3 regions of the Moritella sp. 28 genome follow, and region 2 is predicted to be linked to each of the others. Evidence: predicted binding sites of a transcription regulator. Region 2 holds the regulator's gene; each other region holds the start of a gene.

Region 1 (3,290 bases), 1.7 Mb from region 2:
CGCGCCCGCACTATCCATATTCAGCCCTAAGCAATTTGCCGAGCGTAATACGATATCTTGTAAATCTTCAACCTTATAAAATTCAAGGCGCTGAACAATACCAAAACGATCACGTAACGGTGATGTTAGTGAACCAGCTCGAGTCGTCGCTCCGATAAGCGTAAACGGGGGTAAATCAAGCTTGATCGAACGTGCTGACGGGCCTTCACCAATCATAATATCTAATTGGTAATCTTCCATTGCAGGATATAAAATTTCTTCAATCGACGGGTTTAAACGATGAATTTCGTCAATAAATAGTACGTCATGGGGTTCTAAGTTAGTCAGTAATGCAGCAAGATCACCTGCTTTCTCGAGCACTGGTCCAGAGGTAGTTTTAATACTCACCCCCATTTCGTTTGCCACAATATTTGCTAATGTGGTTTTTCCGAGTCCTGGAGGACCGAAAATTAATAAATGGTCCAGTGCATCATCACGACGTTTACTGGCTTCAATAAAAATTTCCATTTGATTACGTACATGGTCCTGGCCTTGGTAATCTAACAACATTTTTGGTCGGATAGCACGGTCTATCACTTCTTCTTCACGGACGGTACCGCTAGAAATTAATCGATCAGCTTCAATCACTAAAGTAACTTCCTAAATTAATTCTGTAAGGTTGCACGCAATGACAAACGAATGATATCTTCACAACTCATACTTGGCTGTGCAACTTGCTTGATCATCTTCGCTACTTGCGCAGGTTTATACCCTAAACCAATCAAGGCGTCTTCCGCTTCTTCAATCGCATTCGATGACGTATTACCATAACCTTGTAATTGTGCTTTATCTGCTTCAGGGGTAAACAAATCTTGAGTCACCCAGTTTTTTAGACGGTCACGCATTTCGACCAATAAACGTTCCGCAGTCTTTTTACCCACACCCGGTAATTTAATTAGACTGTTAATATCATCATGTTCAACACAGTGTGCAAATTGATTTGCTGTCATACCCGATAAGATAGCCAACGCCAGCTTAGGGCCAACACCATTCACTTTAATTAACTCTCGGAACATCAAGCGTTCCATTTTATTATTAAAGCCGTAGAGTAATTGAGCATCTTCTCGAACCACAAAGTGAGTGTAAACGATCACTTCGTTATCAACATCGCCAAGCTCATAAAAGCAGCTCATCGGCAGTTGAACTTCATAACCGACCCCATTCACTTCAAGTAAAATTTCTGGTGGTTGCTTTTCTAATAGAGTGCCACGTAAACGTCCAATCACAATTATTTTCCAACATTTTTTTTAAAATATAATGTTCACAAGGATAATAAAATACTGGTTAAATATCCAGATCATTTATTATTTCGGTTCACTTAATAGGTTAATTATAACGTCCGCGGGCTGTACCTTTGACTTTACCAGCCATATTAATCAAGGTGCGTAAACTCTGGGCATGACATAATGCGACAGCGAGCCCATCAGCAGCATCGGCTTGTGGCGTGCCTGGCAGTTTAAGTAGATTGACAACCATTTGCTGTACTTGTTCTTTATCAGCACCACCGTTACCCACTACCGCTTGTTTGATCTGACGGGCAGTATATTCCCCGACTTCTAAGTCATTCGACACCGCAGCGACAATAGCTGCGCCACGGGCTTGGCCCAACTTTAATGCTGAGGCCGCATTTTTACCCATGAACACATCTTCAATAGCAAATTTATCTGGTTGAAATTGAATGATAATTTCACTGACTCCCGCATGGATCTGCTTTAAGCGCTCAGGTAATGTATCACCTGATGTACGAATACAACCACTGCCTAAATATTGGAACTTACCGTGTATATGTTGGATCACACCGTATCCAGTGATCCGGGAGCCCGGATCTATGCCAAGAATAATACTCATACTTTATTATCTTCAATTATCATGTTTATAATTACAGTATACCTGCACCTAAGCTTGAAACCTAAACCCACTACCTTATCCATACTCCATTAAAATAACGCGTATAAATTAAACAGTTAAAACCGCACATCATCGCCTTATTATTCCATCATGTTGTAAAGAAGTGTATTTCAAATCATTTGCTCATATTGATACATTGTGAATCAGTGTTAGCTTGGTATAATGCGCCTTTTTATAATCAACCTTGTGGGGCTAAAATGAAAAGAGTCGTATTATATACGCAAAAGAAGTGTCCAAATTGCGATACGGCAAAGCGCTACCTAGATGAAAAGAAAATACCTTACCGTTTATGCAGCGTAAATGAACCACGTGGCAGTAAAGAATTAGCCGCTATTGGTGGCCGAGGCGTACCAACACTTAAAATTGGTGACCAAATTCTGCGTGGTTTCTCAATTAAATCATTCGAAAATATGTATCGCGGTTAATCCCCCATACAAACCTGACTGTTATTACACTCGTAATTATACGCTAGGTGTTATTAACAGCAGCATTTAATCATTATCTATGGATATAAATCATGAAGAATCGTTTTGCTCAGCTAAGCCTTATCATCAGCTTATTATTTTCTACATTGGTCAACAGTGCCGAAATAGACAGTATCGATCTTAAAGTTACCATGAAACAAATGAGATTAGCGTATACTCAAGCAATGAAAACAACATCTGCTGATGAGTTTTCTACTCGCATTGATGAAATGAGTAAAATGCTTGCCGTAGCACAGAGCTATAACTTTTCACCTGACCGTGCAGAGATGTCAAATCAAGGTTTAGATAAAGTAGAATCAATACTGAATAGCATTCAACAATCCGATATAACAGACGAAAATCTCGCCGTTGCGAAAGCTAAATTAGAAGACGTTGATAGCTTAAGAAAAGAATACCACAAGAAAAGTAAGCCAAGTATTTGGCAGCTCATCTTTGGTTAATAAACAATTACATGTTGGTGATGACTATTACCGTCATATTAGTAAAAATTAGGAACAGATTACATGTCAAACACGCTCGACGAGAACCAAATAGCAACAATTCAAGCTTACGATGAAGAAAAACGCCTTAGCTATTTATTAAAAGAAGTAACAAGCGAACGTAAAATCTGGATCTTAACGGATGAACACGGTTGTGTAATGCTAAATAACGATGACGAAGATTGTGTGCCAGTATGGCCTAACGCAGAGTTTGCACAATCTTGGGCGACTGGTGAATGGGAAAACTGTAAAACAGAATCTATTTCATTAGCTAAATGGCAAAGCCGTTGGACATCGGGTTTAATGGATGATGACCTAGCTATCGTTATCTTCCCAAATCTTGATGACGAAGGTCTTATTATGTTCCCTGACGAATTTG
Region 2 (3,290 bases):
AACGGAATATCCTTTTGAGAATAATAAGCTTAGGTACTCTCTGAATACGGTTGCATAAAGTTTATTGCCTTTAAACGTACGACGTAAAAAGAATGCGCCGCCACGACGGAACATAGGGCCAGCAGGGAAGAAGTTAAGATTTATACCGGCGGCAATGTGTGGTGGGATCAAACCTTCATTGTAAATAACATAAGAAATAAGTAAGTAATCCATGTGGCTACGATGACAAGGCATAAATACAATTTCATGACCGTCGGCGGCAAGTTTACGCACTTGTTCGGCGTTATTAACTTTGATACCGCTGTAGATCTTATTCCATAACCAGCTCATAAAATTACTGGTGTTTTTTACGAGTTTATACGAAAAATCACTGGCAATTTCATCGATGTAATCATTGGCTCGCTTTTCCGCTTTTGTTGCTGAAATATTATGCTCAGCGATCTCAACTTGAATGGCTTTTTTAACTTCTGGATTACGCAGTAGTTGTTCAACAAGTTGGTAGCGGTTAGGTAGTTTAGGGCCTGATGCGGCTAATTTTTGACGACTGAAATGGATCTTAGCAACACGAATTAATTTCTGTACGATTTTTTCATCGGTGCCGTGCTGATCGGCCATGAAACGCAGTGATACCGGTTTGTTAAAACGAACCAAGTTATCTTTACGGTTAAGACCCACAATGATTGTTTTACGTAAACGGCTTGGTGAAATACTGTTTGCTAATGATAGTAGTGGTATTTGACCTTCTTTACCGGGTGCGCGTCCCCAAAACAATGCGACTGGCATCAATTGAATATCAAGGGCTTTATCATCTTTATGTAAGCGTAATAGCTGTTGGAATTCGTCAAAAAATACGTCAGTATCTTTTACTCGGCCGAAGAGGGGCGCTGGATTATCTAAGCAAACATAACTGGGAATGATGACCCCGTTCACTTTTATTGGTGTAAGGGGGTCGGGTAAGCCTCGTTCTTTACAAGCTCGCTGTAATGCCACGAGATCGGTCATCGATTTAGTTTTTAAAGCATAAACAATAGGACGTGTTAAATCTAGATTTAACGCATCAACGGGGTTATCTGGTACGTACTGAGATTTAACTAAGCCGTTAACGAAACTTCGACTTAACATTGACGGTGTTTGTTGCATAGGTGTTATCATTCTGTTGTATAAAGTGCGAGAGTGCTTGCTCCAATAATATCAGATGTGTAGCCATAAATCTGTGTTTCAGCGCCAGCAAACGATTAATTCATTATTATCCAGATATACTCAAGGCATATATTGCAAACTTGACAATACTGTATATAATTACAAGAAACTGTATATAAAACCAGTTAGGGTTCATGATGAAAGCATTGACACAAAGACAAGCAGAAGTATTTGAATTAGTTAAACAACATATTAAAAATACTGGTATGCCACCGACCCGAGCTGAAATTGCTAAGGAACTTGGTTTCCGTTCACCTAATGCTGCGGAAGAGCATTTAAAGGCATTAGCACGAAAGGGCCATATCGAAATTCTTGCGGGTACTTCTCGTGGTATTCGTTTGTTGGTTGATGCTGAGCAAGCCAGTAATGACAGTGGTTTACCTTTAATTGGGCAGGTTGCCGCCGGTGAGCCAATTTTAGCGCAAGAACATATTGAAGCACACTATAATGTTGACCCTTCAATGTTTACACCAACGGCAGATTTTTTACTGCGTGTACGTGGCGAAAGTATGCGTAATATTGGGATTATGGATGGCGATTTATTAGCTGTACATAAAACTAAAAATATCAGTAAAGGCCAAGTTGTTGTTGCGCGCGTTGACGATGAAGTAACTGTTAAGCGCTTTGAACAGCAGGGCTGTGAAATCTTACTGCACCCTGAGAATGATGAAATGAGCACAATTCGTGTTGATTTAAATTTCCAACATTTTGATATTGAAGGTGTCGCTGTCGGTATTATTCGTAATACCGATTGGATGTAATCACACCTTCTTACGCCATCGAGCCTGAAGATAGATAGTAAATAATCCTATTGCTGACTATCTATCTTTATATTTCTTTTTTCATTTCTTATCCCCTATCTTTAAATTTAGAAATCGTTTTCAAATCTTGCTTTAACATCACAGTTCTGATCATCTTCTACCTATTAATTTTTTCTTTTCCTATACTCAACATGAGATATAAAAATAAATATTTAATTTGTTTGTCGGTACGCTGGTACAAATATAGGATTAGTTTATGGAACAATACGTTATTGCTATGACGTTGGATGATAAGATCGATGTTTCATCGATTTCCACTCTTAAAGTTATACTTGATCAGCTCCCCATTAAAGCGTCATCTCAAGTACTTGATGCGCGTAATGTGACTCACATAGACAGTGCCACTTGCCAATTATTTTATGCTTATTCTCAACATTTAATTACACATAATACGACCCTCATTTTTTTATCTCCATCGGATAAATTTACGACTGTTGTTCAAGCTCTGGGGTTCGACGTATATTTTAATTACGCATTAGTATGAGGTTTTCTCATGAAACGAATATTAGCTGTAGATGACTCGGTATCCATTCGTGAAATGGTTCAATTTACCCTAAAGCAGGCTGGTTATCACGTCGATGCCGCCGTTGATGGTGTGGATGGATTAGAAAAAGCTAAAATGGGGAATTTTGATCTTATTATTTCTGATATTAATATGCCTCGGATGGACGGTATTAGCTTAATTAGCCAACTGCGTAATGAGCGAGCGTATAAATTTACGCCTATCTTAATGTTAACCACAGAATCGGGTAGTGATAAAAAGATGGCTGGTAAATCTGCTGGTGCGACTGGGTGGATCGTTAAACCTTTTAATCCTGAAAAACTCATTGCTACCGTGCAAAAAGTATTGAGGTAAGCATGGATATCGATCTCAAACAATTTCAACAGGTATTTATTGAAGAATGTGTCGAAGGGTTAGAAGTGATGGAAACTGAATTGCTAAAGCTAACGCCTGGTGCAGTTGATAGCGAAGTGATTAATACGATTTTTCGGGTTGCTCATTCCATTAAAGGGGGCGCGGGCACATTCGGTTTTAATCAACTGACAGAATTTACTCATGTCGCAGAAACATTATTAGATGATCTACGCGCTGGGACTTTAGTCCTTACTGACGATCATATTAGTCTTTTTTTACAAACTGTTGATTGTTTAAGAGAGTGGGTCCAACTATTAGCCTGTGATTTAGAATCAATCCCTGACATTGTAGAAGAGCTTAAGTATCAATATAACCAATTTTTGCAAAGAGATATGAATCAACAAGCATTACCG
Region 3 (3,290 bases), 1.0 Mb from region 2:
CGATCAAACAAACCACCACGGAAACCCGGAATCGCCTCAGTCGGGTTTTGAACCCCTTCTAGTAACCCTACCGGATCAATTTTAAAGGTGCGAATAATTGACGGATACAGACTTTTAAAATCCAGTACGATGACATGATCATACAAGCCAGGAAATGAATCCATCACATAACCGCCAGGACTTGCCATTACCCCACTCTCACGCAGATTTGGCGCGATATAACCCGCTCGATGTAACTTAGGCAAGTATACGTTGGTAAACGCCAATACCGATCCACCGTTACGATCTAGCTCTAAACCGGTTAACTGTGAGCGTAATAACAAGAAATCCAACAAACGGGTTTTAACAAAAATATCCCACACTAAGACGCAATCTTGCAAGTTGTATTTCGCTAGCTTGACCTTGTTAAAATAAAAATCGTGGTTGATCTGTTCCATGCGGTTATCCACATCGTCAGTATCTTTACCGACACCAAGTATCTCTTGCGCCACGTTTTCTAAACTAAAGCTGGGAAAGCTATAAGTTGCGGTTTTTAGACTATCAATACCGTCAACGACAACACGACCGTGTAAAGTCAGAAAGCCTTGTTGTTGTGGGGTACGGCCATCTCGCCAATGCAGGTTTTGCCCACCTCGACCCAATGCTAATTTAAGATTATGGAATGTGGCACGTTGGGCTAATAAACGGAAATCAAAGTTAATTACATTCCAACCAATAAAGATGTCGGGATCGTAACTGATCACAAAGGCTTGCAGCGCCAGTAATAAACTTTTCTCGTCGGCAACCCAATGGATTAACGGCTCGCTTTCAGGAGTTTGTGCTAAATCGCGCTCAGGCTGCTCACCTATCATGTATACCCGTTTAAAGGGCTGACCATCAGGGCAATAGGCTGGGCTTAATGAATACAAACCAATAGAGTAAAGCTCACCGTGTTCTGAACATTCGATATCCAGTGAGATCTGTTTTATTTTATCGACTAAGTTATCAGGCAGTTCCGCTGGTTTAAGCTGCGCTTGTTGAAATTCAACATAGCCTTTACGTTGTACAGGCGTGCCCATGAACTCGACTGCGCCTTTGATAAAACGCTCCATTAAGTAACGCTCAGGCGGGCGAATATCGGCTTCTAATACAGTGACCAGCTTACGTCTTAATAACTCTTGTGCGCGGTGAAAATCATGCGAAGTCCGGAAATAAAAGGCACTCATGAATTCTAAATCAAAACTGCGCATTTTCAGATTTTTATAAGTAAAACGTGGATTCAATTCACTTAAACAAGCTAATGCTGTGGTAAGTTGATCTTGAGGAATGAACATCACCAGCGGCTGAGTTGCCGGGATCAGTTTAACCGCACCCATTTCAGATGCTAACCAGTAGCTTAATTCATTGTTACCATTACGATCACGGCTATGGCGCGATAATAAAAAACCCAGATATGTAGCAGACAAAATTAACCAGAAAAAGTTGTTTAAGACTGGTTAAGTGTACAGCATTTTTAGAGGCGTGAAAATATTTACACAAAGTCGTAATCTGATGCCATCATTTGTTAGTTATATGTTATAAAGCTTACTGGAATTACTAATTAACAATTTTAGATAAAATAGAAAAGAGAACACACTTGTGACCACGACCTTGAAACCTTTCATATTGCTACTTGTCAGTGGCTTTTTGCTCATGCTTGGCTATGGCTTAAGTAATATTCTATTGCCTGTACGCATGCAAAATGACGGTATCAGCGTCGACAACATAGGTATCATCTTATCTATGCTGTCAGTGGGCTTCTTACTAGGTGCTCTCTATAGTCGAACACTATTACAGCGGGTTGGCCACATTCGTATATTTGCCATGTGCGGTAGCTTAACTTCGGTGGCAATCTTGCTTTCAGGCCTGTATCCAGAGCCGTTAATGTTAGCTGCAATGCGTATGCTCACTGGGTTTTGTATGGCCTGTGCCAATGCCACACTCGATAGCTGGTTAAGCCATAGCGCTACAGAAGAAAGCCGTGGACGAATATTATCAATTAACCAGATGGTGATCATGTCTGCGCTGTTCTCTGGTCAATTTTTGTTGAACGTGGCACCGATTAGCGATGTCACCTTGTTTGTGATATCCGGTATTCTATTTAGCCTTTCTATAACCCCCATGGTGATAAGTAAGCATCAAGGGCCGCAGATTGAAGACAGTCAGTCCATGTCCTTAATGACCATTATGAAGCTGTCACCGCTCGGCGTTATCTGCTGTTTTTATGGCGGTTTTCTTTATGCTGGCTTAGTCAACATGCTGCCTATTTTTGCCAATGATAATGGTATTCAAGGTTTCAGTTTATCCATATTCATGGGGGCATCTATCTTTGGCGCCATCATTTTCCAATACCCTATCGCCTATTTATCCGACCATTTTGACCGTCGTAAAACCATGATCGGTATGGTATTAACCATTGCAGCATTGTCTTTATTAATACCGCAACTGATTAGTTCATCACAATTTAATCTCACCTTGCTAACGATTGCGATCGTGATGGGGCTAACCGCTTGCCTCTACCCAATGAGCATGTCAGAAACCTTCGATAAAGTATTAAGAGAACAAATCCTAGCAGCAATGGGATCCTTACTACTCATTTACGCACTGGGTAGTATTCTGGGTCCCAATCTAGCGTCAATCGCCATGAACATGTTTGGCAGTGCTGCATTGTTTTCATTTACGAGCATGACGGCCATGACATTACTGGCTTTGATCATTGGTAATATGGTCAATCAGACCGCATTACCACGCGATGAACAAGAAAACTTCATCATGCAAACCCCCTCAGGTGTTGCATCAGAACTGGATCCACGAACCCAGTATGCACAACCTTCTTTTGAACCAACGTCAGAAGTTGAAGTGGCGATTAGTTTAGCCGCTAACAATCCGGCCGCCGCCGTGAACATGGCAAAAACTTTAGCTATGCGCGATCCAAATGATGCCTCGAACTTAGCCGCAGCATTAAGTACCATTGACGAAATTGATATTAGCCGTCTGTATCGCGCCATCACAGCAGCCGCACCAGAGATGAGTCTTCATATCGCAGAAGCACTGACCAATGCCTCGCCTGAACAAGCTGAAGAATTAGTCGACTGGATCACCACCGAACGTCCCGACCAATTTACCAATATTATTGTTGCCATCGCCAACTCAATGCCAGACAACGGTATTGATGTAATGGAAGTTGCGGCTGAAAATATGGTTGAAGATCACCAAGAAGAATTGTTAGAAATGACAGATCAATACATGACCAGTCTATCTAATTCGTTAGA

What was found. The regulator LexA, encoded in region 2, represses DNA repair genes until DNA is damaged. The targets are predictions, from matches to a motif close to TACTGTATNNNNATACAGTA.
Region 1: the regulator LexA is predicted to act here: its motif matches at 1,318-1,337, upstream of ruvA (Holliday junction branch migration protein RuvA).
Region 3: the regulator LexA is predicted to act here: its motif matches at 1,470-1,489, upstream of HWV02_RS17055 (DNA polymerase II).

What each region holds. Positions count from the first base shown of each region.
Region 1 is NZ_CP056121.1:1,455,464-1,458,753, reverse strand. It holds gene ruvB (Holliday junction branch migration DNA helicase RuvB) at 1-627, opposite strand, end outside; gene ruvA (Holliday junction branch migration protein RuvA) at 645-1,265, opposite strand; gene ruvC (crossover junction endodeoxyribonuclease RuvC) at 1,366-1,887, opposite strand; gene HWV02_RS06520 (glutaredoxin family protein) at 2,145-2,372, shown strand; gene HWV02_RS06515 (cytochrome b562) at 2,465-2,872, shown strand; gene HWV02_RS06510 (DUF2750 domain-containing protein) at 2,936-3,290, shown strand, end outside.
Region 2 is NZ_CP056121.1:4,893,995-4,897,284, reverse strand. It holds gene plsB (glycerol-3-phosphate 1-O-acyltransferase PlsB) at 1-1,140, opposite strand, end outside; gene lexA (transcriptional repressor LexA) at 1,338-1,961, shown strand; gene HWV02_RS21755 (STAS domain-containing protein) at 2,218-2,505, shown strand; gene HWV02_RS21750 (response regulator) at 2,515-2,877, shown strand; gene HWV02_RS21745 (chemotaxis protein CheA) at 2,880-3,290, shown strand, end outside.
Region 3 is NZ_CP056121.1:3,873,349-3,876,638, forward strand. It holds gene HWV02_RS17055 (DNA polymerase II) at 1-1,445, opposite strand, end outside; gene HWV02_RS17060 (MFS transporter) at 1,618-3,290, shown strand, end outside.